2 regions of the Undibacterium sp. SXout7W genome follow, and region 2 is predicted to be linked to the other one. Evidence: riboswitches for the same ligand, from Rfam matches in the RefSeq annotation. Region 2 holds a riboswitch; the other holds the start of a gene.

Region 1 (4,435 bases), on a different contig from region 2:
GCGACTTTGGCAGAGTCTTTCGGCAAAGTTTCATCGTGAAATTCGCGGGCTTTATCCGGATCAAGACCGATGTTGAACTGATCTTCCCAGCGGAATTCAAAACGCGCTTTCGACAAGGCGTTATCGCGGATTTGCGCACCCGGATGGCCTTTCGCCAGATCGGCGGCATGCGCGGCGATTTTGTAGGTGATGATGCCGTCTTTAACGTCGACTTTATTCGGCAAACCCAGATGCTCTTTCGGTGTGACGTAGCACAGCATGGCAGTGCCATACCAGCCGATTTGCGCCGCACCGATACCAGAAGTGATGTGGTCGTAACCCGGTGCGATATCGGTCGTCAATGGTCCCAGTGTGTAGAACGGCGCTTCGTGACACTGTTCGAGTTGCAGATCCATGTTTTCTTTGATCAGGTGCATAGGCACATGACCGGGTCCTTCTATCATCACCTGTACATCGTGTTTCCACGCTATCTGCGTCAATTCGCCCAGGGTTTTCAATTCACCGAGTTGCGCTTCATCGTTGGCGTCGTAAATCGAACCTGGCCGCAAGCCATCACCCAGACTGAATGACACATCGTAGGCTTTCATGATCTCGCAGATGTCTTCAAAATGCTCGTACAAAAAGCTTTCTTTATGATGTGCCAGACACCATTTCGCCATGATAGAACCGCCGCGCGAAACGATGCCTGTCATGCGTTTCGCCGTCAGCGGCACATATTGCAAACGCACGCCGGCATGGATAGTAAAGTAATCAACGCCCTGCTCGGCTTGTTCTATCAGCGTGTCGCGGAAAATTTCCCAGGTCAGATCTTCTGCTTTGCCATTCACTTTTTCTAAAGCCTGATAAATCGGCACGGTACCGATAGGCACAGGCGAATTGCGAATGATCCACTCGCGGGTTTCGTGGATGTGTTTTCCGGTTGAGAGATCCATCACGTTGTCACCGCCCCAGCGTATCGCCCAGGTCATTTTTTCGACTTCTTCGCCGATCGATGAAGTCACAGCGGAGTTACCGATATTGGCGTTAATTTTGACTAAAAAATTACGCCCGATGATCATGGGTTCGACTTCAGGATGATTGATATTCGCTGGAATAATGGCACGACCGCGGGCGATTTCGGAACGCACGAATTCCGGCGTAATCTCATTCGAAGGATTGGAAAATGCGGCCGCGCCGAAAGACTGTCCCGGATGCTGGCGTCCCATCAATTCAGCCAGCTTGTTGCCCATAGGCCCGGACGCTTTTAATTGTTCCAGATATTCTTTGCGTTGCAGGTTTTCGCGAATCGCGATGTATTCCATTTCTGGTGTGATGATGCCTTGCCGCGCATAGTGCATCTGCGTGACGTTTTTGCCAGCCAGTGCGCGACGTGGTTTGCGTTTCAGGTTGAAGCGCAGTTCAGCCAGTTTGGGATCATTCAGTCGCGCAATGCCATATTGAGAAGTCGGGCCAGCCAGTTCTTCGGTATCGTTTCTTTCTGCAATCCAGTTACCGCGCACCGATGCCAGACCGGAGCGGATATCGATTTTGACGTCAGGATCAGTGTAAGGGCCGGAGGTGTCGTAGACGTAAATCGGTGGATTTTTTTCCGAGCCGAACATGGCGGGCGTATCCGACTGGCTGATTTCGCGCATGGGCACACGGATATCGGGGCGACTGCCCTGTACATAAATTTTGCGGGAATTCGGCAGCGGCTGTATCGCGGCTTCATCAACTGTCGCGGTGGCGGACAGAAATTGTGGGTTGGCATTCATTTTGGCTCCTTTGCTCTTTGCATAGTGGCAGGAGCCAGCAAAGGAGTTTGTAAAGAGGGTGCCGTATCAAGGTAGACGAAGTGGCAGTCTTTAGCAGCTTCCCTTCGCTGGCATTATCCAGATCAGGTTCGAGGGTATTTCTCACCCGTCATCGCACAAGTGCGGACAGGACCCCTAGCATTTATTTACAAAAAAAATTCAAGAAAGCGTGATTTCAATTTTATTCAAACCAAGCAAATCATTGAGATAGTTTTGCGTGACGGCATTATATAGGTATTTTCTTGACGCAGTCGATGGCAAAAAAGCATGATCATCGAACTGCTGTCTCAGATCACCGCTGCAAGCATAAGTCCGGAGTCCGGAGACAATTTTCAGGCAATCCTGTCGATTACAACTTGTCTGCGCCCGCTGTCATTTATAATCAAAGGTTTAGCACACTCAACTTTCAGACAATCATGGAATTAGCGAAGTCTTTCGAACCCGCAGAAATCGAACAACAATGGCGCTCCGAGTGGGAGAAACGCGGTTATTTCGCGGCCAGCATGGACGATGGCAAACCTTCATTTTCTATCCAGTTGCCGCCGCCGAATGTGACTGGCACGCTGCATATGGGGCATGCGTTCAACCAGACCATCATGGATGGTCTGACGCGTTACTATCGTATGCGCGGTTACAACACTGCATGGATACCTGGCACCGATCACGCCGGTATCGCGACACAAATCGTCGTGGAGCGTCAGATCGATGCGCAAAAAATTTCACGCCATGATCTTGGCCGTGAAAAATTCCTCGAAAAAGTCTGGGAATGGAAAGAAAAATCCGGGTCCACGATCACCGGCCAGATGCGTCGCATGGGCGCGTCCGCCGATTGGGATCGTGAATATTTCACGATGGATGCGGAACGCTCGAAATCGGTCACCGAAGTATTCGTGCGTCTGGTCGAGCAAGGTCTGATCTATCGCGGCAAACGTCTGGTGAACTGGGATCCGGTGCTGGGCACAGCAGTCTCGGATCTGGAAGTGGTATCGGAAGAAGAAGACGGCTCGATGTGGCATATCCGCTATCCGTTTGCGGATGGCTCTTCTCACAAATTCCCAACTACATTTGATGAGACAGGTAAAGCAACTGAATGGGAAGAACGCAATTTCATCGTCGTCGCAACGACACGTCCGGAAACCTTGTTAGGTGACGTTGCCGTGGCTGTTGATCCTACCGACGAGCGCTATCTCCATCTGGTCGGCAAGATGTTGAAACTGCCGCTGACCGACCGTGAAATTCCGGTAATTGCCGACAGTTATGTCGATAAAGAATTCGGTACTGGTTGTGTGAAGATCACGCCAGCGCATGACTTCAACGATTACGCCGTTGGTCAACGTCACAATCTCGACAAAATCAGCATCCTGACACTGGATGCAAAGATCAATGAAAACGCGCCGGCGGTGTATCAGGGCATGGATAGATTTGTGGCACGTAAGCAAATCGTGGCCGATCTGGATGCACAAGGCTTACTCGAATCCGTTAAACCACACAAACTCATGGTCCCACGTGGTGACCGTACGAATGTGGTGATTGAACCGATGCTGACCGATCAGTGGTTCATGGCGATGAGCAAACCTGCGCCGGAAGGTACGCATTTCCCGGGCAAATCGATCGCTGAAGTCGCACTCGAAAAAGTCGCTTCCGGTGAAATCAAATTCGTGCCCGAAAACTGGACCAATACCTACAACCAATGGCTCAATAACATTCAGGACTGGTGTATCTCGCGTCAATTGTGGTGGGGTCATCAGATTCCGGCATGGTATGGCGACAATGGTGAAATTTTCGTCGCCCGCAATGAAGCAGAGGCGACAGCAAAAGCCGCCGCCGCTGGCTATGCCGGTGCACTGAAGCGCGATGACGATGTGCTTGATACCTGGTTCTCTTCTGCGCTGGTACCGTTCTCAACGATGGGCTGGCCGGAAGAAACACCGGACATCAAACACTTCCTGCCTTCGTCAGTGTTAGTGACTGGCTTCGATATTATTTTCTTCTGGGTGGCACGCATGGTCATGATGACCACGCACTTCACTGGTAAGGTACCGTTCAACACCGTGTATGTGCATGGTCTGGTGCGCGATTCCAGCGGTCAGAAAATGTCTAAATCCAAAGGCAATACACTCGATCCGATTGATCTGATCGATGGCATCAAAGTCGATGATCTGGTCGCTAAACGCACAGTCGGCCTGATGAATCCTAAGCAGGCAACAGCGATTGAAAAAGCTACCCGCAAAGAATTTGCCGACGGCATTCCGGCGTATGGCACGGATGCATTGCGCTTCACGATGGCGAGCTATGCTTCACTCGGTCGCAATATCAACTTCGATCTGGGTCGCTGCGAAGGCTATCGCAATTTCTGCAACAAGTTGTGGAATGCGACCCGCTTCGTGCTGATGAATACCGAAGGTAAAGATTGCGGTTTCGGTACAGATGTGACAGATGCCGATCTCGATTATTCACAAGCCGACAAATGGATCATCTCGACGCTACAACGTGCTGAAGCAGAAGTCGAAAAAGGTTTTGCCGACTACCGCTTCGATAATATCGCTTCTGCCATTTACAAATTCGTCTGGGATGAATACTGTGACTGGTACTTGGAAGTCTCCAAAGTACAGGTACAGCAAGGCACGGAAGCACAACAACGC
Region 2 (4,435 bases):
CAAACGTCTGGATGGTTTGCGCAAAACCTATCAACCAGCTTCCAGCAAACCCATCAGTGTGTTTTATCAGATGGTACGCAAACCCCTGATGACACTGAATGACGATCATATGGTATCAAGCGCAATCCGTTTATGTGGTGGTAGAAACGTGTTTGGCAAACTCAAGGAACTCAGTTCTACAATTACCACTGAAGCGGTGCTGGCCGCGAATCCCGATGTCATGCTGACTACCGGCGAGTCGACGGAGGCACTGCAGGACTGGTTGGCATTTCCGGTGCTGACCGCCGTGCGGAAACAGCAGTTTTATACGATCAAAGCCGATCTTCTCAATCGCGCGGGGCCGCGCATACTGGATGGCACAGAAATACTATGCAAACATCTCACCGTCGCTCGTAGCAAGTCAATGAATCAATCATAAAGGACTCATTGAAGGAATGCCTGAATAAACGAGCGTATGTCATCGCCTCCATGCACCACTGCAAAGATTGCCGATAAAACACTTCCCTGCAAGCAATCCAGTTTCCGGCGATAATAGGGACATCAGGTCGCAACAGCGACCTTCTTTTTTGGAGTTGTCGTTTATGCGCAAAGGCATTTTATTTGCCGGGTCCTCGTACATTGTCTGGGGCTTATTTCCACTGTATTTCAAAGCACTTCACACGGTTCCTGCATTAGAAATTTTACTGAACCGCATGGTGTGGTCGCTGATATTTCTGGCTGTCGTGCTGGCATGGCGTCAACAATGGTCATGGATAGCGCTGACCTTGAAGCAGCCGCGACTGCTCGCCAGCTTTGCCGGTAGCGCGTTGCTGTTGTCGGCAAACTGGTTTGTGTATATCTGGGCGATCAATCATGGACACGTGATCGATGCCAGCCTCGGCTATTTCATTACTCCGCTAGTGAATATCCTGCTCGGTTACATGCTGCTGGGTGAACGTCTGCGCAAAATGCAATGGCTGGCGGTATCGCTGGCCGCAGCGGGCGTCGGCTGGCTGACATGGCAAGCTGGTCATCTGCCATGGATTGCCTTGATACTGGCGCTCACGTTCGGCACCTATGGCCTGATTCGCAAAACATCACAGCTCGGTGCATTAGAAGGCTTGTCATTGGAAACCGGCATGCTATTCCCATTTGCGCTGGGCTATTTGCTCTGGCTGACCGCCGAGGGGCAGAATGCGCTGTTGACGCAAACGTCGGACATACAGTTACTACTGCTGGCAAGCGGCCCTGTCACCGCGATTCCATTGCTGTTGTTTGCGGCGGGTGCGCGCATGATTCCGATGTCGACTTTAGGTTTGCTGCAATATATCGCTCCGTCCTTGCAGTTTTTAACGGGAGTGTTGTTATTTGGTGAGCCATTTGACCAACACAGACTGGCAGGCTTCATCGCGATCTGGGCCGCCTTGCTGGTCTATTCCGCTGAAGGTTTATGGATTGGGTTTTACAAAGAAAATCGGGGAGTATAAGTAAAATCCGCTTTGATGTCGGCATAATCAAAGGCATAAAAAATAATACTCCCCCCAGTATAAAATACGCCAAATAGGCATAAAAATGCCTGATCGCAGGCGTCAGCAAAGAAACAGGGAGCCGTCATCACGGCGAGCAACCTGTTTCAGCTTACCTGTCTTGTGCTACACGTTTGTGTTACATTACGAGCTCGCTAGGGGTCCTGGATTTTTCCGGGTGAGACAGTCCCTCCTACCTGATCTGGATAATGCCAGCGAAGGGAAGCGCAAAGTTTGCACCTGCTGCATATCCCTGCTTTGTTTGCTCCCGCGCTGTCGCAGCTAAACGAGCACAACATGGCACACCAACACTTTTCCACTTTCCGCACTTCAATATTGGCGTTTTCTATTGCACAGGCATTCGCCCTGCATTCCGCCGTACAAGCACAAACCACCTCCCCCTCAGTGACGGAAGTCGTCATCAGCGGTAATAAACTGACTCAAAACAAAACTGACCTGAGCAAAGCGGCCGGCTTTATCGAGACGACCGCACTGGATACCCCCTTCTCTGTGAACGCATGGAGCACGCAGCAAATACAAGACCTGCGTATACGTCAGACAACAGATGCAATGAAGTACGATGCCAGCGTCAATGATGCGTATAACGCCGTAGGCTATGCAGAGCAGTTTTCCATACGCGGTTTTGCTCTTGATAATTCCAGCAGTTATCGCAAAGATGGTTTTGCCATTCCAGGCGACGCATCCATTCCACTCGAAAACAAAGAGCGTATAGAAATATTGAAAGGTATTTCTGGCTTTCAATCTGGCTTTGCTACTCCCGGCGGGATCATTAATTACGTCACAAAACGCCCGACCGCCAACAACCTGCGCAGCATCAGCACAGAGATATCAGAACGGGGCACGCTCTACGGCAGTATTGATCTGGGTGGCATGACAAGCGATCAGCAATTTGGGTATCGCATCAATGCGGCAACAGAGCGACTGCGCTCTTATGTGAAAGGTGCCAATGGCGAGCGCCAATTCATCTCAGGAGCGATCGATTGGCATATATCGTCCAAGGCATTATTGCAGATCGATCTGGACTATCAGCATAAATCGCAATTATCCGTACCAGGCTTCCAGTTGATCAACGGCACAGATCTGCCGCGCAACGTCAATGCCGATCTGATGCTCAATGACCAACCATGGGCAAAACCTGTGGATACGCGCGATAGCAATCTGGGGCTGCGTTTCGACTATCAGCTCAATCAAGACTGGCGCGCCAGTGTGTCAGCCAATCAACACGAGTTCAAACGCAATGACTACACAGCGTTTCCATACGGTTGCAGTGCTGCCAATCTGTATCCGGGCTACTGTGCTAACGGCGACTATGATGTCTACGATTACCGCAGCCTGAACGAATCCAAATCTCTGCTCGGAACACAGTTACTGCTCAACGGCCAACTGATGACCGGCAACATCGGCCATGTGCTGGCAACCGGGGTTTCCAGCTCACGTCGCCGCGATTATTTTGGTGACTATATTTACGATTTCGCCGGCACCAGCAATCTGTTCCGTTCCGTCGCCGTAGCACCATCCACCAATCAGCCCGGTGCTGCCAGTCTGCGTCGCACAGATAAAGAATGGTCGGTATTTGTACAAGACATTATCAGTCTGAATGACGCATGGAAACTGCATCTCGGCACCCGCCGCCTGCATATAGAGCGCACCCAGGCAAGTGTGTCTGGTGATGAGCGCAGCACATGGGTGTCGAATGCTGGCATCGTTTATCAACCGGTACACACGGTTTCTTTGTATGCATCCTTTGCGCAAGGACTGGAGCATGGTGGTATCGCACCATTCGGTACACTCAATCAAAATAGTATGATGAGTCCGGCGCGATCCAAACAAATCGAGTTTGGCGGCAAAGCGGATATTGATTCTCACCTGAGTATTTCAGCAGCAATTTTCCGCATACAAAAACCACTGGAATATACGAATAGCGCCAACGTGTATGTGCAAAATGGAGAAGCGCAACATACAGGTCTGGAATTATCGGCACAAGGAAAACTGAGCTCGCAACTGACTCTGGGTGCCAGCATGACTGCATTGGATACGACGCAACAGGATACCGGCAACACGGATATTGATGGCAAGCGCGTTCTGAACGTTCCCAAACTCAAATCCACAGTATATGCGGATTATGCCGTCAGCCAGATCAAAGGTCTGAGCTTGAATACAAGTTGGCAATATTCTGGCAATAAGGCCTTTTCAGTCGACAACAAAGTACTTGTTCCGGGCTATCAGGTATTCAATGCCGGTGCGCGTTACGTGGTACAGATGGCAGGCACTACGGCAACCTTGCGTCTGAATATCGACAATGTGCTTGATAAATTCTACTGGCGGGATGCCACTCAGTCTCTGGGCGGTTATATTTTCCCAGGAGCACCCCGGACATACAAAGTCTCTGCACAGTTTGATTTTTAAACTGACATCATCACCGATATTAATGAAATCAACATAAAAAAAGGAGACTCTGCGCAGTCTCCTTTTTTACTTAAAACAACTCTGAACTGTAGCCCTGAAGTAGCTCTGAACAATCGCCCAGAACTCAAATCTGGATTAACTGATCTGGATGAAGCTATCCATAATCGGCGCTTCAGACATTCGCCCTGACGAGAAATTCGATGCCAATTTCGCGCCAGCATTCGATTTCTTTTTGCAGCCAATATGCCACCGTCGGATGCAATGATACCCAATCACGACGCATATCGAGTTCTATATTTTTTTTCATCTTCAGGCGTATATCTTCGTAATCGATTTCAGCGCGAGAATGCATCAGCATGACTGACAAGCGCAGCGCCAGCACCGCTTTGGCAAAATCAGGATCAGCCAGCCCTTCCGAAATTTTACGAAGATTACCTTTCTGACTCAGAATCAACTTACTCATGATGCGCTGCTCACGCGTCGTAAAACCGGCCATGTCCGCA

The links. A riboswitch is a leader RNA that binds a small molecule or an ion and turns the genes downstream of it on or off. The one in region 2 is predicted to bind thiamine pyrophosphate.
Region 1: another riboswitch for thiamine pyrophosphate. It lies ahead of thiC (phosphomethylpyrimidine synthase ThiC); the one in region 2 lies ahead of ACO0LB_RS17395 (TonB-dependent siderophore receptor).

Annotation. Positions count from the first base shown of each region.
Region 1 covers NZ_JBMPPF010000001.1:26,937-31,371, reverse strand. The annotation lists gene thiC (phosphomethylpyrimidine synthase ThiC) at 1-1,754, opposite strand, end outside; TPP riboswitch at 1,837-1,940, opposite strand; gene ACO0LB_RS00115 (valine--tRNA ligase) at 2,210-4,435, shown strand, end outside.
Region 2 covers NZ_JBMPPF010000021.1:27,898-32,332, reverse strand. The annotation lists gene ACO0LB_RS17405 (cobalamin-binding protein) at 1-418, shown strand, start outside; gene rarD (EamA family transporter RarD) at 582-1,466, shown strand; TPP riboswitch at 1,653-1,746, shown strand; gene ACO0LB_RS17395 (TonB-dependent siderophore receptor) at 1,803-3,932, shown strand; gene ACO0LB_RS17390 (Ppx/GppA family phosphatase) at 4,105-4,435, opposite strand, start outside.